One region of the Rhizobium sp. BK008 genome, then DNA from elsewhere that is predicted to be linked to it. Evidence: predicted binding sites of a transcription regulator. Region 1 holds the regulator's gene; the other holds the start of a gene.
The links. The regulator PhoB, encoded in region 1, activates phosphate uptake and scavenging genes when phosphate is short. The targets are predictions, from matches to a motif close to TGTCATNNANCTGTCAT.
Positions count from the first base shown of each region.

Region 1 (11,296 bases):
GCTCCAGCAGCCTGGAATGCTCGGTGGTGCGGATCATGATCGCATCGACATAACGCGACAGCACCTTGGCGGTGTCGCCGATCGTCTCGGCGCGGCCGAGCTGCATCTCGGTGCCTGACAGGAACAGCGTTTCGCCGCCGAGCTGGCGCATGCCGACATCGAAGGAGACGCGGGTGCGCGTCGACGGCTTCTCGAAGATCATCGCCAGCATCTTGCCGGCGAGCGGCTTGTCGCCCGTGCCGGCCTTGAAGGCCTGCTTGCGGGCGAGCGCATCGTTCATGATGGTTCTGAGATCGGCTGACGTGACCGCCGAAAGATCGAGGAAATGTTTAGGAGCCATAGTCTTGTTACCTGTGCTGCGCCCGCAGGCGGCAATCCCTTCAAGCCGTCTTCTTGACCTTGGAGGCGCGAATGCTCTCGGCAGCGCGCTCGATGCGGGCAAGGCCCTCGCGGGCTTCCTCGGCGGTGACCACGAGGGGCGGAAGAAGGCGGATGACATTGTCGCCGGCGGGCACGCCGAGCAGATGGGCGGCGCGGATCGCCTGCAGCAGTTCGGCTGAGGGAATGGCGGCCTTGACGCCGAGCAACAGCCCCTCGCCTCGGATATCCTCGATCACATCGGGATAACGGTCCTTCAGCGAGGCCAGGCCCTGGCGGAAGACAAGCGCGACGTCGCGCACCTGCTGGAGGAAGCCATCGGCGAGAATGATGTCGAGCACGGCGCTGCCGACGGCCATGGCGAGCGGATTGCCGCCATAGGTCGAGCCGTGCGTGCCGGCCTTCATGCCGGAGGCAGCCTCTGCCGTGGCAAGGCAGGCGCCGAGGGGGAAACCGCCGCCGATGCCCTTGGCGACCGCCATGATGTCGGGGGTGACGCCCGACCATTCATGGGCGAAGAGCCTGCCGGTGCGCCCGACCCCGGTCTGGACCTCGTCGAGGATCAGCAGCAGGCCATTTTCGTCGCAGATCTGGCGAAGCGCCTTCATGAATTCGGGGGTGGCCGGACGCACGCCGCCCTCGCCCTGCACCGGCTCGATGAGAATTCCGGCCGTGGCATCGGTGATCGCGGCGCGCACCGCTTCGATGTCGCCGAAAGCCACCTGATCGAAACCGGGCGCCTTGGGGCCGAAGCCCTCAAGATATTTCTCCTGGCCGCCGGCGGCGATCGTCGCCAGCGTCCGGCCGTGAAAGGCGCCCTCGAAGGTGATGATATGGAAGCGCTCGGGATGACCCTTGGAATACTGATAACGGCGCGCCGTCTTGATCGCGCATTCGAGCGCCTCGGCGCCCGAATTGGTGAAGAACACCTTGTCGGCAAAGGTGGCGTCGGTCAGCCGTTTGGCCAGGCGCTCCTGGCCGGGGATCTCATAGATGTTGGAGAGATGCCAGACCTTGTCGGCCTGCTCCTTCAGCGCGCCGACCACATGCGGATTGCTGTGGCCGACCGAAGTGACGGCGACGCCGGCGCCGAAATCGAGATATCGCTCGCCGCTTTCGGTGATCAGCCACACGCCCTCGCCTCGCTCGAACCGCAACGGGGCACGAGAATAGGTGTCATAAAGCGGCGCGGCTTCAGCCATAGCGCGATCTCCCATCGATGTTATCAAGCTCCGGACTCCGGCTAAGAAAACCAGGCCCGAAAAATCAAAAATGCCGCCTTGCGGCGGCGACTGGCACTATTTCCTTTTCGCGCTGCAATGTCAACAAAACTGCGCCCTTAGCGCATGCAGCAAGCTTGTACAGCAGCATTATCCGTCCTCAACAGGCATTATTGCAGAAATGCCACGCCGGGGCAGCAAGTTGGGGAAAACTTGAAATTCGATTCATCCGGATTCATGCGACTCTTGTCACGGAGTCAGCCTCACACTAGGTTAAAGTTCAATTACTAGACTGCATGCGGCGGAACTAGTCACCAAAATTGATCAAGCGTTTCTTGTTTCGGAGCCTTCCGGGACAACGGTGAGGGATTCTGCCATCACCAACGCAAAAGGTGGAGACAGGGCATGAACTGGACAGACGAGCGGGTCGAGAAACTCAAGAAGCTCTGGGCCGAAGGACTGAGCGCCAGCCAGATCGCGGCACAACTTGGTGGCGTCAGCAGAAACGCGGTCATCGGCAAGGTGCATCGGCTGAGCCTCCCCGGCCGTGCCAAGGCCGGCGGTACCGCCAATGCCGCCCGAACGCCGAAACGCAATACTTCTGCGCCGCGCGCGCCGAACTACGCCTCACGGGTCGCCACTCGCACCGTTACCCGCCAGCAGGGCGCGACGATGCTGAAGGAAGAGATCGAGATCGAAACGATCGAGGAAATGGAATACGTGCCGAGAGGCAACGTGGTCGTTCCGATTTCCCGACGCCTCGGCCTGACGGAACTGACCGAACGCACTTGCAAGTGGCCGGTCGGCGATCCGCTGAAGGACGACTTCCACTTCTGCGGCTGCGAATCCCCCGACAATTCGCCCTATTGCAGCTATCACCAGAAGCTTGCCTACCAGCCGGTCAACGAACGCCGCCGGGCAGCAGCGCGGGCCAGCTGAGCGGGTAACATCGCCGCACATGAGAAACGGGCCGACTGGCCCGTTTTTTTGTGGTTATTGGTTCGCGCGGATGGCTGCCCCTCATCCGCCTGCCGGCACCTTCTCCCCGCTTGCGGGGCGAAGGGGATATGCCGCGACCTCTCCGTTCCCCGCTAACCTGTCGCAGGGCACGTCCCCTCGCCCCGTTTTACGGGGAGAGGGTTAGGGTGAGGGGCAGACGCTAGCTCGAGCGACGTTGTCAGCAATCAGAATGGAGGCCCTCAGGCTTCCATCGAATAACCGGCGCCGCGGACGGTGCGGATGACGTCCTGCATGTTGGAGAAATTCAGCGCCTTGCGCAGGCGGCCGACATGGACGTCGACGGTGCGTTCGTCGACATAGATATCGTGGCCCCAGACACCGTCGAGAAGCTGCGAGCGAGAGAAGACCCGGCCCGGCGACGACATCAGGAATTCCAGCAGGCGGAATTCGGTGGGGCCGAGGCGGACTTCGCGGGTCTTGCGATGGACCCGGTGGGTTTCGCGGTCGAGTTCGATATCGCCGCATTTCAGCACCGTCGACAGCACCTCGGGACGGGCGCGGCGCAGCATCGCCTTGACGCGGGCGACGAGTTCGGGGGTCGAGAAGGGCTTGACGACATAATCGTCGGCACCCGTCGAAAGCCCGCGGACGCGTTCGCTCTCTTCGCCGCGCGCCGTCAGCATGATGATCGGCAGGCGCTCGGTTTCCGGCCGCATGCGCAGGCGCCGGCAGAGTTCGATGCCGGAGACGCCAGGCAGCATCCAATCGAGGATGAGCAGATCGGGCGTGCGCTCCTGAAGCCGCATTTCGGCTTCGTCGCCACGAAGGATGGTATCGACCTCGAAGCCTTCCGCTTCGAGATTGTAGCGAAGAAGCACGCTCAGGGCTTCCTCGTCTTCAACAACTGCAACTCTCGGGATCATGCGTGTCGGTCTCCTCGCGCATGATCCCTGAACCGGGGATGGTTCAAGCAATGCATCCTGCGCAAATTCAGAATTGGCTGCGACCTCTTTGCGCGCCCCGGATGGGCGCGCACGCAAGCTTCTAGCCCGGCCGTCCGGCCCGGGCGGTTATTCGGTTACCGCGCCGACGGTGTTGGCGCTGTCGTCTTTCGGACGATCGCCTTCCGGCTGCGCACCTGTCGCCATGTAGAAGATCGTCTCGGCGATGTTGGTGGCGTGGTCGCCGATGCGCTCGATGTTCTTGGCGCAGAAGAGAAGATGCGTGCAGCTGGTGATGTTGCGCGGATCTTCCATCATGTAGGTCAGGAGTTCGCGAAACAGCGAGGTGTACATCGCGTCGATCTCGTTGTCGCGTTCGCGGATCGCGTTCGCCTTGTCGGCGGAGCGATTGGTGTAGACGTCGAGCACTTCCTTGAGCTGGACGAGCGCCAGCTCGGAGAGATGCTCGAGACCGCGGGCGAGCTTGCGGGGAACGCCGGTGCTTTGGACGGCGATGACGCGCTTGGCGGTGTTCTTGCCGAGGTCGCCGACGCGTTCGAGATCGGCGGCGATGCGGATCGAACCCATGATTTCGCGCAGGTCCGCGGCCATCGGCTGGCGGCGGGCGATGGTGACGATCGCCTTGTCGCCGATTTCGCGTTCGGCGTGATCGAGGATCACATCGTCGGAGATGACCTTCTGCGCCAGCGCGGTATCGCCGTTGACCAGCGCCCGCACGGCTTCGGCGACCATCTGCTCGGCCAGGCCGCCCATTTCGGAAATCCGCCTGGACAGGAACTTCAGATCATCATCATAGGCAGAATAAATATGTGTCGATGCCATGGGGCTTTATCCTCGAATAACGGAAAGGCTTGGTGACGGCAGGATCAGCCGAAGCGACCCATGATGTAATCCTGGGTGCGCGGATCGTCCGGATTGGTGAACATCTTGTCGGTGTCGTTCTCCTCGACGAGATTGCCGAGGTGGAACATGGCGGTGCGCTGCGAGACGCGCGCGGCCTGCTGCATGGAGTGGGTGACGATGACGATCGTGTAGTTCTCGCGCAGTTCGTGGATCAGTTCCTCGACCTTGGCGGTGGCGATCGGGTCGAGCGCCGAGCAGGGCTCGTCCATCAGGATGACCTCAGGGCTGACGGCGACGGCACGCGCAATGCAGAGGCGCTGCTGCTGACCGCCGGACAGGCCGGTGCCGGATTCATGCACGCGGTCCTTGACCTCGTTCCAGAGGCCGGCGCGCTGCAGGCTGGTCTCGACGATCTGATCGAGATCGGCCTTCGACTTGGCCAGGCCATGGATGCGCGGGCCGTAGGAGACGTTTTCGTAGATCGTCTTCGGGAACGGGTTCGGCTTCTGGAAGACCATGCCGACGCGGGCGCGAAGTTCGACGACGTCGATATCCGGATCATAGATATCGTCGGTGTCGAGCGTGATCTTGCCGGTGACGCGGCAGCCGTCGATCGTGTCGTTCATGCGGTTGAGGCTCCGCAGGAAGGTCGACTTGCCGCAGCCGGACGGGCCGATCAGGGCGGTTACGGTGTTTTCGCGGATGTTCAGGTTCACATCGAAAAGCGCGCGCTTTTCGCCGTAGTAAACCGAGACATCCTTTCCGATCATCTTATACGGGACGTTGCTCATCTTGTGATCCAGCGCCTTTTCAACTGCAGCTTCCGTCAACATGTTCATGATGTTTAACTCCGTTTACCAGCGGCGCTCGAAGCGACGACGCAAGAGGATGGCGCCCATGTTCATGACGATCAGGAACAGGAGCAGAACGATGATGGCACCCGAAGTACGCTCGACGAAGGCACGTTCGGCCTCGTTGGCCCACATATAGACCTGTACGGGCAGAGCCGTCGAGGGATCGAGCGGCGTCGTCGGCGCGTTGGCGACGAAGGCGACCATGCCGATCAGGAGCAGCGGCGCGGTTTCGCCGAGCGCATGCGCCAGGCCGATGATCGTGCCGGTGAGGATGCCGGGCATGGCGAGCGGCAGAACGTGGTGGAACACCATCTGCATCTTGGAAGCGCCGAGGCCGAGGGCTGCGGCGCGGATCGACGGCGGCACGGCGCGAAGAGCGGCACGCGTGGCGATGATGATCGTCGGCAGGGTCATCAGCGTCAGCACCAGGCCGCCGACCAGCGACGCCGAGCGCGGCAGGCCGATGAAGTTGATGAAGACGGACAGACCGAGCAGACCGTAGACGATCGAGGGAACCGCGGCGAGGTTGTTGATGTTGACCTCGATCAGGTCCGTCAGCTTGTTCTTCGGTGCAAACTCCTCGAGATAGATCGAGGCGGCGACGCCGATCGGCAGCGACAGCACCAGCACGATCAGCATCAGATAGAGCGAGCCGATGAGGGCGACGCCAAGGCCTGCGGCCTCCGGACGGCTGGAGTTGCCGTTGACGAAGAGGCCGGTGTTGAACTGCTTGTGAAGAGCGCCGCTCGCCTTCAGCTCGTTCATCCAGCCAACCTGCTTGTCGTTGACCTTGCGGTTCTTCTCATCGACCGAAAGATCGATCTGGCCCTTGTTGGCGCTGTCGACATTGGCGTCGGCAAGCACCGTGACATTGACCGTCTTGCCGATGATCGACGGGTCTGACATGACCATGTCGCGCAGCTGGATCGGGGCGCTCTTCGACAGCATGGCCGAGGCATCGCGCACATCAGGGCGACTTGCGGCATTGATGTTCAACTGCTTGACGATCGCGTCGCGCAGGAGAACCGGATAGTTGGCGGCGATCAGCACCGAAGGGTCGGTCGCACGCTTGTTGTTCGGGTCGATCGTCTTCTCGGCGAATTCGATCGGCAAGGTGATCGCCGTCTGCTGGAAGGCGGTGTAGCCCTTGCCGATCACCGTCCACAGCAGGATGAAGAGGAAGACGAGACCGAAGGTGATGGCGGCAATGCCATAGGCCTGGAACCGGCGCTCGGCGGCATAGCGGCGCTTGATGCCGATATCGCGGCGCGGTGGCGCCTTGGAAACGGTGACGCCGGCGGGAGAAACAATATCCGTCATTCGTACTGCTCCCGGTATTTGCGCACGATGTAGAGCGCATAGATGTTGAGGCAAAGCGTGATGCAGAACAGCGTGATGCCAAGGGCAAAGGCAACCAGGGTCTGCGGCGAAGTGAACTCGAGGTCGCCGGTCAGCTGGTTGACGATCTTGACGGTCACCGTCGTCATCGGCTCGAAGGGGTTGATCTGGATGCGGGCGGCAACACCGGCGGCCAGCACGACGATCATGGTTTCGCCGATGGCGCGCGAGGCGGTCATCAGCAATGCGCCGACGATGCCGGGAAGGGCTGCCGGCAAGACGACTTTCTTGATGGTTTCGGAGCGGGTGGCGCCAAGACCGAGCGAACCGTCACGCAGGGCCCGCGGCACGGCGGTGATGATGTCGTCTGACAGCGAGGAGACGTAGGGGATCAGCATGATGCCCATGACGATGCCGGCCGTCAGAACGCTCTGCGCCTGGATGAAATTCGAATAGCTGCCGGACAGAAGACCGCTGATCTGGGCGGAGAAATCGCGCAGGAACGGGCCGACGGTGACGAGCGCGAAGAAGCCGTAGACGATCGTCGGAATGCCGGCGAGCACTTCGAGAAGCGGCTTGGCGACCCCGCGCACCTTCGGCGAGGCGTATTCGGCCATGTAGATGGCGGCAAAGAGGCCGACCGGCACGGCGACCAGCATGGCGACCAGGCCGATGTAAACCGTGCCGAGCAGCAGCGGGATCAGGCCGAACTGACCGAAGGACGAGCTGCCGGCGCCGGCAAAGCGCGGATCCCAGACGGTGCCGAAGAAAAAGTCGGCGGCGGGTACCACGGCAAAGAAGCGGGCGGCTTCCGACAGCATCGAAAGCACGATGCCAATCGTCGTCAGGATGGCGATCGAGGAGGCGAGCAGCAGGCCCCAGAGCATGACGCGCTCGACCCGGTTGCGGGCGCGGAAGCGCGGGGCGATGGAACGCAGCGCATAGAAGGCGCCAGCTACAGCCAGAATGAAGACGACGGCGGTCATGGCGAGGCGGCTCGTCATGCTCTTGGCGTTCAGCGTCTTGGCGGCATCGACCATGTAGGGCTGCGGCTGGCCGGCAAGCGGCACGCCCTTTTCGAGGAGCTTGGCCTGCAGGGCGGCCGGATCGTTGGCGACTGCCGCAGCTTCATCCGAAGTCAGCATCGTCAGGCCGCGGGCGACCGTCGCCACCATCGAATAACCAAGATCCTGCTCGACCGAGGCCTGAGCCTTGACGTCAGCAGGGAAGGCGCTGCGAACCGAGGACTGGATGATGCCGGGGCTGACGGAGAGCCAGACGCAGAGGACGATGAGGGCGGGAAGAACAGCCCAGATCGCGGCATAGGCGCCGTAATAGGCCGGCCGTGAATGCAATGCGGAGGACCTGCCTCCGGCAAGCGCCGTGGCCCGGCTTCGCGCGACCAGATAGGCGGCGGCACCGATCACCACAAGGCACAAAAGTATGATGGATGTGCTCATTCGTTACGTCCCCAAGCCCGTGGCCCCAAAGCCCGGCAGCTTCACAGCCTGCCTTCAGCTTCCAATCATGCGGAATGAATTTAACCCGCAGCACCGAAAACGCCGGCGCGAGGGATAAGGCAATGCCGGCGCGGGCCTGAAGGCACCGCGCCGGCAAAGTGATTACATGGACTTGCCGGCTTCGACGTCCTTGCGGATCGCTTCGCGCTCGGCATCCGGAGCGGCAACCAGGCCGTATTCGACGAGCGGGCCGTCAGGGCCGATCATCTGGTCGGATACGAAGAAGTTGACGTATTCCTTCAGGCCCGGAACGGCGCCGAGATGTGCCTTCTTGACGTAGAAGAACAGCGGGCGGGAAACCGGGTAGGTGCCGTTAGCGATCGTTTCCGTCGAGGGAACGATGCCGTTTACGCTGGCAACCTTGAGCTTGTCGGCGTTGTTTTCATAGAAGGAAAGGCCGAATACGCCGACGCCGGTCTTGTTGGCGGCGATGCGTGCCAGGGTTTCCGGATAGTCACCGTCGATGTCGACAGCAACGCCGTCCTTGCGGACTGCGACGCAGGCCTTGCCCTGGGCAGCCTTATCGGAGATTTCCTTGGCGATGACGTCGATTGCGCCAGAGGCCTTGCAGCCGGCGGCGAGAACGTTCTGTTCGAAGACTTCGCGCGTGCCGTGCTTTTCGCCCGGGATATAGGCAGCGATATCAACAGCGGGAAGCTTCGGGTTGACTTCCGACCACTTCTTATAGGGGTTGGCGACGAGCTTGCCGTCCACGACGACCTGGGCTGCGAGGGCCTTGTAGATGTCGGCAGGAACGTAGGCAACGTCAGGGTTGGAAGCGTCGGTTGCGAAGACGATGCCGTCGTAGCCGATCTTGACTTCCTGGATATCCGTCACGCCGGCAGCCTTGCAGGCTTCGGCTTCGTTCTTGTTGATCGGACGCGAGGCGTTTGCAACGTCGATGGTGTCTTCGCCAACGCCCTTGCAGAACTCCTTCAGGCCAGCGCCCGTGCCGCCGGATTCAACGACCGGCGTCTTGAAGTTGGTGAAGGTTTCGCCGAAGGACTCGGCAACGATCTTTGCGTAAGGCAGGACGGTGGACGAACCAGCAACCTGAATCTGGTCGCGGGCGACGGCAGCGCCAGCGAAAGCAGCAGTTGCAGCGAGCGCGGCAACGGTGAGCTTGAAGGTGTTCATGTAAATCTCCCGGCATTGGGCTTGTGTGAGTGCGGCCTGTAGAGAGGCCCTCGCAGTGCCTTTTTTCATCGGCGAGACTCTCTTAGCGGTTTAAGCACCGTCCTTTTATGTCAAAGCGATGAAACATTTGTGACAGCTTAAGCTTCTGATTTATAAGAGAAAATTTTGAAGACCCCGATCAATCGTGTCGGGGAACTGCAAATTCCGGCCAGCAATCCACCTTGCGTTGTAGAAATCGGCTTCATATCCTGATGGGGAGACGGCGGCTTTCCGCACTACATCCTTTCACTAAGGTTGTTCCGTGTGATTTGCCCCTCACCCTAACCCTCTCCCCGTAAACGTAGCGAGGGGACATGCCCTATCAAAAGCGCACGGTGAAATCGGTGCCCTTGCCGACTTCGGATTTGACGATCAGCCGTGCGCGGTGGCGGGTGAGGATGTGTTTGACGATGGCCAGGCCGAGGCCGGTGCCCTTCTTCGAGCGGCTATCCTCGATGCTGACGCGATAGAAGCGCTCGGTCAGGCGCGGCACATGCTCGGCCGGAATGCCCGGACCCTTGTCGACGATACTGACCTCGACCGGCTGGCCGGTGCCGTTCTTCAACCAGACGTCGACGATCTCGCCCTCCTGGCCGTATTTGCAGGCGTTTTCCATCAGGTTCTCGAAGACTTGGACAAGCTCGTCGCGGTCTCCCAGCACCTCCACCTTGCCCTCGGGCAGATGCAGGTTGATGTCGACGCCGACATCCCTTGCCAGTGGCGCCAGGGAATCCCTGACATGGCCGAGCAGCGGCACCAGGTCGATCTTCTCATCCGGCGCGATGTGCGATTTCAGCTCCAGGCGGGAGAGCGACAGCAGGTCGTCGACCAGCCTGCTCATCCGCGTCGCCTGGTCGAGCATGATGTTGAGGAAGCGCGCCTGCGCCTTCAGATCGTTCTTCGCCGGCCCCTGGATGGTCTCGATGAAGCCGCGCAGCGAGGCAAGCGGCGTGCGCAGCTCATGGCTGGCATTGGCGACGAAATCCGAGCGCATGCGGTCGATGCGGCGGACCTCGGAAATATCGCGGAAGGAGAGGATGAAATAGCGCTCATGCGGCCCGTCCCCGGCCGCAAATTCAATGGGCGCGCTGCGGACGATATAGACGCGCTCGGAGGGCAGCCGCTCGGAATGCTCGATCTGGTTCGGCGCGTTGGTGGCGATCGTCTCACGCACCATGTCGAGCACGCCGGGCGAGCGCAGGCGGGCCGATATATGGGCCCCGAGCGCCACCTCGCCGAAGGCCTTTTCGGCGGCGCGGTTCTGGAAGAGCACCGAGGCATCGTCCGACAGCAGCATGACGGGGAAATCGAGGCCGGAGAGCGTGGCGGAAACCTCCGGCAGGCGGCTTGGCGGCAGCTCCGGCTTCATCTCCACCGGCGGGGCGGGTTCGGCCTCGATGATGGGCGCCTCGTTGAAGAGCGCGGTGAGGATCATCACAAGCAGAAGGACAAGCACAACCCACTTGTTCATGCCGGCGGCAAGCGCGATCAGCGCGCTGAGGATCGCCGCAAGCAGCACCGGCCGTTCGCGCCTTATGCGTGCCAACAGGCTTTTTCTCCATGGAGTTTCGTCTGGCAAGTACCCTCGCGGCGTCGATTCGTTTTTCTTTATATTGGAACTCTGCCTGATAGCGGCAATTCATGACAGAAGTTTTCGGGCTGCCGCCTAGAAGCGAAAGGCCGCCACCGAAACCGACGAAAAAGTGCCGGCCATCCGCGAAAGATTTGATTTTCAACGGCAACTATGTTCGCCTGCGCCAAGAGAACAATCAGGCTGAGGAGGAACATATGGACGAGGACGTCGAAAACAGGGCCGTCGAGCTGGAGATCCGCGGAAAGAAACGCATCTTCGATGTCGACGATCCCGTCCTGCCGGACTGGGTGGAGGAAAACGCACTGGAATCCGGCGATTTTCCCTACAAGAAGAAGCTCAAGGAAGAGGACTATCTGGAGCAGCTGGAAAAGCTGCAGATTGAACTCGTCAAGGTGCAGTTCTGGCTGCAGGCGACCGGCAAGCGGGTGATGGCGCTGTTCGAGGGACGCGA
Region 1 covers NZ_JACIFK010000007.1:299,560-310,855, reverse strand. Annotated here, with positions in the region: gene argF (ornithine carbamoyltransferase) at 1-340, opposite strand, end outside; gene FHT69_RS25650 (aspartate aminotransferase family protein) at 381-1,580, opposite strand; gene FHT69_RS25645 (GcrA family cell cycle regulator) at 2,004-2,537, shown strand; gene phoB (phosphate regulon transcriptional regulator PhoB) at 2,798-3,481, opposite strand; gene phoU (phosphate signaling complex protein PhoU) at 3,629-4,342, opposite strand; gene pstB (phosphate ABC transporter ATP-binding protein PstB) at 4,387-5,202, opposite strand; gene pstA (phosphate ABC transporter permease PstA) at 5,218-6,537, opposite strand; gene pstC (phosphate ABC transporter permease subunit PstC) at 6,534-8,015, opposite strand; gene FHT69_RS25615 (substrate-binding domain-containing protein) at 8,178-9,212, opposite strand; gene phoR (phosphate regulon sensor histidine kinase PhoR) at 9,574-10,797, opposite strand; gene ppk2 (polyphosphate kinase 2) at 11,040-11,296, shown strand, end outside.

Region 2 (11,296 bases), on a different contig from region 1:
AAAGCACTTGTGATCCTTGGCCGGCAGAGCCGTGAAGAAGGCTGCAAGCTTCGTCTGCCACTCCTGACCGAGAGCGTTGCGAACGACGAGCGGGCCGTTCGGGATCAGCGGCGAACGCCAGACTTCGACCAGCTTGTTCGGATCGACGGCGCCCTTGTCGACTTCCTTGCGGAAGGTGCCGGAGGTGTAGCCGTCCTTGAAATCGCCGATGCCCGACGAGTCGTCGACGGCGATGTCGACCTTGCCGTCATAGGCAGCAAGCAGGTTGTTCTCATGGCCGCCGTTGAACTGGGTCGAGGCGAAGAACTTGTCGTTCGGCATGCCGGTGTCCTTCGGGATCTGCGTCAGCGGAACGAGGTAGCCCGAGGTGGAATCCGGATCGGCATAGCCGAGCTTCTTGCCCTTGGCGTCCTTGATGGACTTGATGCCGGAGGACTTCAGGGCGAGGCCGATCGAGTAGTAGCCCGTCGAGCCGTCCTTCTGCTGCGTCGTCAGGATCGGCGTGACAGCCTTCGGATCCTTGATGTAGACGGCGGCATAGCCGGAGGCGCCGAGTTCGGCGAAGTCGAGCGTGCCGCCGAGCAGGCCCTGGATCACGCCGTCATAATCGGCGGCCGGGAAAAGCGAAACCTTCTCGAAGCCGAATTCCTGCTTCAGGTGGTCGGCAAGGCAGGCATAATTGCGCAGGCGGTCGGTTTCGTTTTCGCCGCCGAGGATGCCGATGCGGAATTCCTTGAGGTCGACAGCATGGGCAGCGCCGGCGAGCGCGAAGAGCGCCGTTGCTGCAAAGAGTGCTTTCTTCAACATATGTCTCTCCTATTGACCGGTATCCCCGGTCTTCCCGTTACGAAGAAGTGTGCCCTTGACGCGGGCGCTCGATCGCGGCCGCCTCTCTCAGAGACCGGCCAGCGCCAACGGTTGGGTGCCGGCGGATTGATTGTCTGCCCGCTCGGGGGCGATATTGATGGATGTCGAGGTCACCGTTTCGTCGATCCCGGCGCCGTCCTTGTCCGTCCCGTAGATTTCCTTCACCGCCTCGGCGGTGAGCTCCGAGGGCTTGCCGTCGAAGACGACGCGGCCGCCGGCCATGCCGACGATGCGCTCACAATAGCTGCGGGCGGTATCGAGCGTGTGGAGATTGGTGATGACGGTGATGCCTTCGCGCTCGTTGATATCGCGCAGCGCATCCATGACGATCTTGGCGTTCAGCGGATCGAGCGAGGCGATCGGCTCGTCGGCGAGAACCATCTTCGGGTTCTGCATCAGCGCCCGGGCGATTGCCACGCGCTGCTGCTGGCCGCCGGAAAGCGTGCCGGCTGCCTGCAGCGCCGTCTGCTCGATGCCGAGGCGTTCGAGCGCGGCGATGGCATGCACACGTTCCTCACGGGTGAAGATGTTGAGCAGGCTCATCAGCGTCGAGCGGTGGTTGAGACGGCCGAGCATGACATTGGTCAGAACGTCGAGGCGCGGCACCAGGTTGAACTGCTGGAAGATCATCGCGCAGTCGCGCTGCCAGTTGCGCAGCGCCCGGCCGCGAAGCCCGGAGACCGCGACGCCGGCGAAATGAATGGTGCCGGAGCTCGGCTCCTGAAGGCGGTTGATCATGCGCAGCAGCGTCGACTTGCCGGCGCCGGAGCGGCCGATGATGCCGACCATCTGGCCCTGGGGAATGGCGAGCGTGACGGAATCGACGGCGAGCTTTTTTCCGAAACGACGTGTGACATTCTTCAGCTCGAACATCATGCTCTTCCCTTGCGATCCAGGCCTTGGTCAGCATCGCATTAGTCCCGCTTGATGAACCTCGCGTGTCACATTTGTGTAAGTCCTGTCACAATTCTCCGCCCCTATATCGGGGGTTTAGCCGCCGTAGCGGGACAGGAAATCTTCCGCGCTCAGGTTGCGAAAATCGGCTAGCGCCAGACGCAGCCGATCGTGGTCCCAGTCCCACCAGGCAAGGCTGTCCATCCGTTCGCCGACCTCTTTCGGAAAGCGTTCGCGGATGAGCTTGGCCGGCACGCCGCCGACGATCGTGTAGGGCGCAACATCCTTCGACACGACGGCGCCGGCCCCGATCACCGCACCGTTGCCGACGGTCACACCCGGCAGGATGGTCGCACCGTGGCCGATCCAGACGTCGTGGCCGATCGTCACCCGGTTTGCACGGCGCCAGGCGAAGAAGTCGGTCTCCATGTCGCCGTCCGGCCAGTAGTCGGCGGCGCGATAGGTGAAATGATGCAGCGTCGCCCGCCAGGTCGGATGGTTGGTGGCGTTGATGCGCACGGCGGCGGCGATATTGACGAACTTGCCGATCGTCGCGCACCAGACGGAGCCGTCCTGCATGATGTAGGAATAATCGCCGAACGTAGCCTCGCTGATGCGGCACCGTTCGGAGACCTCCGTATACCGCCCGAAGGTGGAATCGCTGATGGATGCCGTCTCATGAAAGTAGGGTTCGATACCAAGCTTGCGGCTCATGCGGCGATCTTTCTCGGTGAGAACTGCTGGACGTCGAGGATCCGGTCGGCGACCGCCTCGCGCACTTCCTCGTCGTGGAAGATGCCGAGAAGGGCGACACCCGCCTTCTTCTTTTCCGCGATCATGCCAACGACGACGGCACGGTTCCTGGCATCGAGCGAGGCTGTCGGTTCGTCGAGAAGCAGGATCGTGTGTTCGGTGATGAAGCCGCGGGCGATGTTGACGCGCTGCTGCTCGCCGCCGGAGAAGGTGGCGGGCGGAAGCTGCCAGAGGGCTTCCGGCAGGTTGAGCCTGGCCAGCAGAGCGCCGGCCTTTTCCCGTGCCGTGCCGGCGTCCTCGCCGCGCGCCACCAGCGGCTCGGCAACCACGTCGATCGCCGCGACGCGCGGCACGGTGCGCAGGAACTGGCTGACATAGCCGAGCGTATGGCGCCGCACCTTGAGCACGGTGCGCGGATCGGTGGCGGCGAGATCGACGATGCGGCCGTCGTGGCGGATGAGAATCTGGCCGGTGTCGACGGCATAATTGCCGTAGATCATCTTGAGCAGCGAGCTCTTGCCGATACCCGACGGGCCGCCGAGCACGACGCATTCGCCAGACGCGACCGAGAAGGCGACATCGGAGACGACCGGCAGCCTGATGCCGTCGCGCAGATGCATGGTGAAGCTCTTCGAGACTTCGGAAACGACGAGGGGCGTTGCCATGATTTCTTCTTCCTTGGTTTCGGAGCTCAGACCTGCAGGATCGAGGAGACGAGCAGCTGCGTATAGGGTTCGCGCGGATCGTCGAGCACGCGGTCGGTGAGTCCGTGCTCGATGACGTAGCCGTCCTTCATCACCATCATCCGGTGCGACAACAGGCGGGCGACGGCGAGATCATGGGTGACGATGATGGCCGAGAGACCGAGATCGTTGACGAGGCCGCGCACGAGATCGAGCAGGCGCGCCTGCACCGAGACGTCGAGGCCGCCCGTCGGTTCGTCCATGAAGACGAGGCGGGGGCCGGTGACGAGGTTGCGGGCGATCTGCAGTCGCTGGCGCATGCCGCCGGAAAAAGCGCGTGGCTGGTCGTCGATGCGATCGGCGTCGATCTCGACGCGCTCGAGCCAGTCGATCGCCGAGGCGCGGATCTTGCCATAGTGGCGGTCGCCGATCGCCATCAGCCGCTCGCCGACATTGGCGCCGGCCGAGACCGTCATGCGCAGGCCGTCGGCCGGATTCTGGTGCACGAAGCCCCAGTCGGTCCGCATCAGGAAGCGCCGCTCGGCCTCGTTCATCCGGTAGAGATCACGGTAGCTGCCGTCGCGCATGTGATACTCGACGCTGCCGGTGCTCGGCAGCAGCCGGGTGGAGAGGCAGTTGAGCAGCGTCGTCTTGCCGGAGCCGGACTCGCCGACGATGGCGAGCACTTCGCCGGGCCAGAGCTCGAAGGAGACGTCGCGGCAGCCGATGCGGTTGCCGTAGAATTTCGAAACGTCATGGACTTTGAGAAGCGGAATATCGCTCATTCTGCAGCCTCCCGGGCCAGCATCTCGCCGGCATGTCCCTGCGCCCGGCGGTCTTCGCAATGATCGGTGTCGGAGCAGACGAACATGCGCCCGCCCTTGTCGTCGAGAACCACTTCGTCGAGATAGACATCCTCGGCGCCGCAAAGGGCGCAGGGCTTGTCGAAGCGCTGGATATCGAAGGGATAATCCTCGAAATCCAGGCTGACGACGTCGGTATAGGGCGGAACCGCATAGATGCGCTTCTCGCGCCCGGCGCCGAAGAGCTGCAGCGCATCCGACATGTGCATCTTCGGATTGTCGAATTTCGGCGTCGGCGAGGGATCCATGACATAGCGGCCGTGGACCTTCACCGGATAGGCGTAGGTCCGTGAGATCCGGCCATTATGGGCGATGTCCTCATAGAGTTTCACATGCATGAGCCCGTATTCTTCGAGCGCGTGCATCTTGCGGGTTTCGGTCTCGCGCGGTTCGAGGAAACGCAGCGGCTCGGGGATCGGCACCTGGTAGACCAGCACCTGCCCGGCAGCGAGCTTTTCTTCCGGAATGCGGTGGCGCGTCTGGATGATCGTCGCATCCTTGGTATGGGTCGTCACCGCGACATTGGCGACCTTCTGGAAGAAGGCGCGGATGGACACGGCGTTGGTCGTGTCGTCGGCACCCTGGTCGATGACCTTCAGCACGTCATCCGGTCCGATGATCGAGGCCGTCACCTGCACGCCGCCGGTGCCCCAGCCATAGGGCATCGGCATTTCGCGCGAGGCGAAGGGCACCTGATAGCCGGGAATGGCGATCGCCTTCAGGATGGCGCGGCGGATCATCCGCTTGGTCTGTTCGTCGAGATAGGCGAAGTTGTAGCTGGCCAGATCGCTCATTCGGCGGCTTCCTTCATGTCTTCGCCGCCGTTGCGGGCGGCTTCGAATTCGCGGCGCATGCGGCGGACGAGATCGAGTTCAGCCTGGAAGTCCACATAATGCGGAAGCTTCAGATGCTCGACGAAGCCCGTCGCCTGGACGTTGTCGGAATGCGAAATGACGAATTCCTCGTCTTGGGCCGGCGCGGTGATATCCTCGCCGAGCTCTTCGGCGCGCAGCGCCCGGTCGACCAGCGACATCGCCATCGCCTTGCGTTCGCTCTGGCCGAAGACCAGGCCGTAGCCGCGGGTGAATTGCGGCGGCGCCTTAGCCGAACCCTTGAACTGGTTGACCATCTGGCATTCGGTGACCTGGATTACGCCAAGCGAGACGGCGAAACCGAGTTCCGGCACGTCGAATTCCACCTCGACATCGCCGATGCGGATTTCGCCGGTGAAGGGGTGGTTGCGGCCATAGCCGCGCTGGGTGGAATAACCGAGCGCCAGCAGGAAGCCCTCGTCGCCGCGGGCAAGCGCCTGCAGGCGCAGATCGCGGGTCATCGGGAATTCCATCGGCTCGCGAGTCAGGTCGCCGATCTCGTGATCTTCAGGCATGTCGCCGTCGGCCTCGATCAGGCCCTCCTCGCCGAGGATTTCGGAGACGCGCATGACGCGGCCGGTCTCGGCTGGGCGCAGCGCGGGCTCTTCGATCGCCTCGTCCGAAAGCAGCGAGGGATCGAGCAGGCGGTGGGTATAGTCGAAGGTAGGTCCTAGAAGCTGGCCGCCCGGCAGATCCTTGTAGGTCGCCGATATGCGGCGCTCGATCGTCATATCAGCCGTGTCGAGCGGCTCGGAATAGCCAAAACGCGGCAGCGTCGTACGGTAGGCGCGCAGCAGGAAGATCGCTTCGATCATATCGCCGCGCGATTGGCGCACGGCGAGCGCTGCGAGCGTGCGGTCGAAAAGCGAGGCCTCGGCCATGACGCGGTCGACGGCGAGCGCCAGTTGCGCCACGATCTGGTCGATGCCGATCGCCGGCAGCGAACGGTCGCCGCGGCGGCGGTCGGCGAGCAGCCGGTGGGCATTGGCGATGGCGGCCTCGCCACCCTTGACGGCAACATACATGAGCTCAGATCTCCGTTGCTGTGATCTTGGTGGTGCGCGGCAGGCAGAGGAAACGTTTGCCCGCCGTCAGCACGATGTCGATGCCGCGCGGAAAGAGCGCGCGGTTCTCGGTCCAGAGCCGCAGGAAGGTCTCCGGCAGACCAACGGGGGCGATCTCCGTCATGCTCTGAATGCCCGGACCCATCAGCGCCAGCCTGCGGCCGCCTTCGAGTTCGGCGAGCTCGATGACGACGGTCGTCGAGCGGTCGGGATATTCCTGCGTGCCGGAGGCAAACAGGCCGAAGGAGGATAGGGCGATGCCGGCCTCGGTGAAGGCAAAGCGCGCCTCGGCCTTTTCGGTGGTCAACGGCGCGCCGGCGTGGAAGCCAAGCCATTCCGGCACGGCGGATTTCGCCAGTCCCTGCGAAAGCCAGACCGGCGTGTCGTGGTCGCAAAGCGTCAGCGCGATCGCGCCGGCGGCGATGCCGAGTGGCGTCGGCGGCGCGGCATCGGGCTGAACGGTCTGGATCGCGCCGGGGCGGGCCATGCCGTCCATCAGCATCTTGAAGACGCTCTGGGCGTGGAAGACCGGCTCGGCAAAGCCGCCGGTGAGAGCTTCTGTCTTCAAACCCATCAGTTGTCTCCCCGCACCATGGTGAAGAAATCGACGCGGGTGGCCGCCGTCTCGTCCGCCTTGCGGCGTTCGGCATCGGCGATCCGCTCAGTGATCGGCAAAAGCAGCGCCTGTTCGACGAAATCCATGGTCGCGTCTTCCTGCCAGAGCGCGTCGAAGATCGCCGCCAACCGGGCCTTTTTACGGTCGGTGCCGAGCGCCTGGGCATGGCCGACCGCGCCGGAATCGAGCCGGACCGTGGCCCGCGTCACCGTCACCTCGCCAAGATTGAAGGGAGCGCCGCCGCCGCCGATGCGTCCGCGCACCATCACCAGCCCGGTCTCAGGTCCGCGCACCTGATGTGCTACGGGCTTTTCCGGCAATGCGTCCCAGACCGCCTGAAGTTCGCTGCGTTCCGCCCGCGCCAGCAGATCGGCGGCGCGTTTGCGCCCGGATGCCGTCTGTGACGCAGCGTCGTTTCTGTCCGCTGAGATCATCGCCGCTTCCCTTCAAATGTCTATTGATATAGACAACCATACAAGATACAATTACGCTTAAATCGATGTCGTGACAAGCGTGTGACATCGTGAGTGTAAATGGCGGGGCGGAATGGCGGGATTGAAGCAGGTGCAAAGACAGACCGGCGTGGCGCTCTGGCGTCAGATCGCCGATCGGATTCGCGAGGCGATCAGCAGCGGAGCCTATGATGAAACGGGTATGGTGCCGCCGGAAACTGTCCTGGCGCTGCAATTCGGCGTCAACCGGCATACGGTGCGCAGCGCGCTTGCCGCACTGGCGCAGGAAGGAATCGTGCGTGCGGTACAAGGCCGCGGCACGCTGATCGAGCGCAAGGAGCGTCTGAATTTCCCGATCACCAAGCGCACGCGCTTCAGCGCCGGTATCGGCGACCAGGCGCGTGAGATGCGCGGCCTTCTGCTTGATGAGGCGAGGGAAGAAGCGAGTGCCGAGATCGCCCGTTGGCTGCACCTGAAACCGGGAGACCAGGTGATCCGCCTGGAAACCTTGCGTCAGGCGGACAAGCGGCCGGTTTCAAGGGCAACGAGCTGGTTTCCCGCCGAGCGCTTCGCCGGTATCGGTGCGGCCTATCGGAGGGGGGAATCGATCACCAAGGCTTTCGCCGAACTCGGCCTGTCGGATTATGTCCGCGCGACCACCGAAGTGACGGCCGCGCATGCAGGTGCCGCCGACATGGCCGACCTCGAACTCACCCCCGGCGCGATCCTGCTGATCACCAAGGCGATGAATACCGATCTTGAGGGTGTCCCGGTGCAATATTCGATCAGCCGCTTTGCGGCCGACCGGGTGCAGTTCACGATCGAGAACTGAGGCCGGAAATTGAGGAAAGGCGTGCCGACCTGTTTCGGCGGCACGCCGTACCGAATTCAGTGTGCGCCGGACATGTCGCCGAGCACTTCCTTGGAGGCGACGGTGGAATCCGCCTTCAGCGTGTAGACTATCGGAACGCCGGTCGCGAGGTTGAGCGCGAGCACGCCTTCTTTGCTCAGCTTATCGAGCACCATGACAAGCGAACGCAGCGAATTGCCGTGTGCGGCGACCAGCACCTTTTCGCCCCTGAGCACGCGCGGCAGGATTTCTGTGAGGTAATAGGGCCAGACGCGGGCGCCGGTGTCGCGCAGGCTTTCGCCGCCGGGCGGCGGCACGTCATAGGAACGGCGCCAGATATGCACCTGTTCCTCGCCCCATTTGGCGCGGGCATCGTCCTTGTTGAGGCCGGAGAGATCGCCATAGTCGCGCTCGTTCAGCGCCTGGTCGCGGATCGTCTGGAGATCGGGCTGGCCGACCTTGTCGAGGATGAGCTTCAGCGTGTGCTGCGCGCGCACCAGCGCCGAGGTGTAGGCGATGTCGAATTTGATCCCGTATTCGGCGAGCGCTTCACCGCCTGTTTTGGCTTCCTGGATGCCGAGCTCGGTCAGATCGGGATCCTTCCAGCCGGTGAAGAGATTCTTCAGGTTCCAGTCACTCTGGCCATGGCGAACGAGGACGAGGGTACCGCTCATGAATATGCCTCCGTAGTATCGTTATGAGGAAGAAAGCCCGAGCACGTCGAGCATGGAATAGAGACCCGGCTTCTTGTCGCGCGCCCAAAGCGCTGCCTTGATGGCGCCGCGCGCGAAAATCGACCGGTCGGCCGCACTGTGCGACAAGGTGACGATTTCGCCTTCGCCGGCAAAAAGCACGGAATGCTCGCCGATGACGGAGCCGCCGCGCAGCGTCGCAAAGCCGATCGTGCCTACCTCGCGGGCACCGGTATGGCCGTCGCGCACCCGGACCGATTTCGAGGCGAGATCGATGCCGCGCCCCTTGGCCGCCGCCTCACCGAAGAGAAGGGCGGTGCCTGAGGGCGCATCCACCTTGTGCTTGTGGTGCATTTCCAGGATCTCAATATCCCAGTCGGCCGGGTCGAGCGCCCGCGCTGCCTGCTCTGCGAGCACGCTGAGCAGATTGACCCCGAGGCTCATATTGCCCGATTTGACGATGCGGGCATGGCGAGCGGCTGCGGCGATCCTGGTATTGTCGTCGGCTGAACAGCCCGTCGTGCCGATGACATGAACGATGCGCGCCTGTGCGGCGAGGCCCGAGAATTCCACTGTTGCGGCAGGCGAGGTGAAGTCGAGCACGCCTTCGGCATCGAGAAAGGCATTGAGCGGATCGTCGCCGATGATGACGCCTGTCGGGCCGAGACCGGCGATCTCGCCGGCATCCTTGCCGACGAAGGGCGAGCCGACGCGCTCGACTGCGGCGTGCAGCCTCACGCCCTCGATCGAATGGATGAGCCGGATCAGCGTCTGGCCCATGCGCCCTGCTGCGCCAACCACCACCAGTTTCATCGCAGCATCGTTCATCTCAGTCTCACCAGGTCAGTTTGAATCGGAGGCCGAAGGCCTCTGCAGATTGTTGAGGCGAGCGTAAAGACCGTCGCTGACCTTCGCAAGCGTCTCGTGATTGCCTTCCTCGACGACGCGGCCCTGCTGCATGACGACGATCTTGTTGGCGCGCACCACGGTCGAAAGCCGATGGGCGATGACGACGACGGTGCGTCCGGTCATCGCTTCGTCGAGCGCCTTCTGCACGGCCGCCTCGGATTCGGTGTCGAGGGCGGAGGTCGCCTCGTCGAGAAGCAGGATCGGCGCATTGCGCACCAGGGCGCGCGCAATCGACAGCCGCTGGCGCTGGCCGCCCGATAGCGTCACGCCGTTTTCGCCGACCGGCGTCTCGTAACCCTGCGGTTGCGCCGAAATGAAATCATGCGCATAGGCAAGCCGCGCCGCCTCTTCCACCTCGGCATCGGTCGCTTCCGGCCGACCGTAGCGGATATTGTCGCGGATCGTGCCTTCAAACAGGTAGGGCTGCTGCGAGACATAGGCGAGCTGCTGGCGCAGCGACTTCTTGGTGATGTGGGCGATGTCCTGGCCGTCGATCAGGATTTCTCCCTCGCGCGGATCGTAGAAGCGCGGAATGAGGCTGATGACGGTGGATTTGCCGGCGCCCGATGGGCCGACCAGTGCTGTGGTCGCGCCACCCTCGGCAATGAAGCTCACCCCGCTGAGCACGCTCTCATTGCCGTAGGCGAAGGACACATTGCGGAATTCGATCCTCGCCTGCGTCACCGTCAGCGGCTGGGCATCCGGCAGGTCGCGCTGGCGCGGTTCCATGTCGAGCAATTCGTAGATCATCCGCGCATTGACGACGGCACGCTCCATCTGCACCTGCAGGCGCGCAAGCCGGCGGGCCGGGTCATAGGCAAGCAGCAGCGCGGTGACGAAGGAGAAGAAGGCGCCGGGCGGCACATTGAAGTAGATCGAACGGTAGGCGGCGTAGGCAAGCACGCTGGCGACGGCAAAGCCCGCGAAGCTTTCCGTCAGCGGAGACGTGCGTTCGGAAAGCCGGGCAATCCGGTTCGCCCGGCTTTCGGCGCCCTCGATGAGTTTGTTGACCTTGCGCTCCAGTTCGTCCTCCATCGTGAAGGCCTTCACGATGGCGATGCCCTGGATCGTCTCCTGCATGGCGCCGAGAACGTGGCTGTTCAAATGCACGGCCTCGCGGGTGGCCGAGCGCAGCCGCTTGGACACATAGCGTAGGGCATACAGCAGCGGCGGCGCCATGATGAATACGGCAAGGCTGAGCAGCGGATCCTGCAGGATCATCACGCCGAGCAGCGAGATGAAGGTCAGCAGGTCGCGCACTGTCGAGGTGATCGTCAGGTTGAGCACGTCGCGGATACCGCTGACGTTCTGGCTCACCTGCGCGGCGATATGGGCAGAGCGCGCCTCGCTAAAGAAGCCGACCGAAAGCGTCATCAGATGCGAATAGAGCCGGCGCTGGTAACGCGCGACGATATTGTTGCCGACCTTGGAAAGCGCCACCGCCTGGCCGTAGCTCGCAAAACCGCGCAGCACGAAGGCGATGAAGATAGAAAGACAGATGATCCAGACGACGTCGGCGCGGCGGTTGGCGAAGGCCTCGTCGATGATCGCCCGCATGATCCAGGCGGTAAACGCGGTCGAAAGCGCTACCACGATGAGACAGACGATCGCAAAGACATAACCCCAGAGATGGTCGCGGCCGTTTTCAGCAATGATGCGTTTCAGGATGCCGGTTACGGTATCGCTGCTGACGCTCTGCGCTCTGCTTTCCGCCGCTTCCAAAAATGAGGTTTCCTGTCTCGGACCAAGCGCCCCGCGAAGGCGACGCGCACTTTTGCCGG
Region 2 covers NZ_JACIFK010000011.1:109,284-120,579, forward strand. Annotated here, with positions in the region: gene phnD (phosphonate ABC transporter substrate-binding protein) at 1-807, opposite strand, end outside; gene phnC (phosphonate ABC transporter ATP-binding protein) at 895-1,740, opposite strand; gene FHT69_RS30965 (DapH/DapD/GlmU-related protein) at 1,858-2,475, opposite strand; gene phnL (phosphonate C-P lyase system protein PhnL) at 2,472-3,179, opposite strand; gene phnK (phosphonate C-P lyase system protein PhnK) at 3,206-3,982, opposite strand; gene FHT69_RS30980 (alpha-D-ribose 1-methylphosphonate 5-phosphate C-P-lyase PhnJ) at 3,979-4,854, opposite strand; gene FHT69_RS30985 (carbon-phosphorus lyase complex subunit PhnI) at 4,851-5,957, opposite strand; gene phnH (phosphonate C-P lyase system protein PhnH) at 5,962-6,570, opposite strand; gene phnG (phosphonate C-P lyase system protein PhnG) at 6,570-7,046, opposite strand; gene phnF (phosphonate metabolism transcriptional regulator PhnF) at 7,159-7,896, shown strand; gene FHT69_RS31005 (2,3-bisphosphoglycerate-dependent phosphoglycerate mutase) at 7,953-8,588, opposite strand; gene dapB (4-hydroxy-tetrahydrodipicolinate reductase) at 8,610-9,434, opposite strand; gene FHT69_RS31015 (ABC transporter ATP-binding protein) at 9,450-11,237, opposite strand.
Region 2: phnF (phosphonate metabolism transcriptional regulator PhnF) is a predicted target of PhoB. The motif match lies at 7,117-7,133, and genes of this name have one in related genera.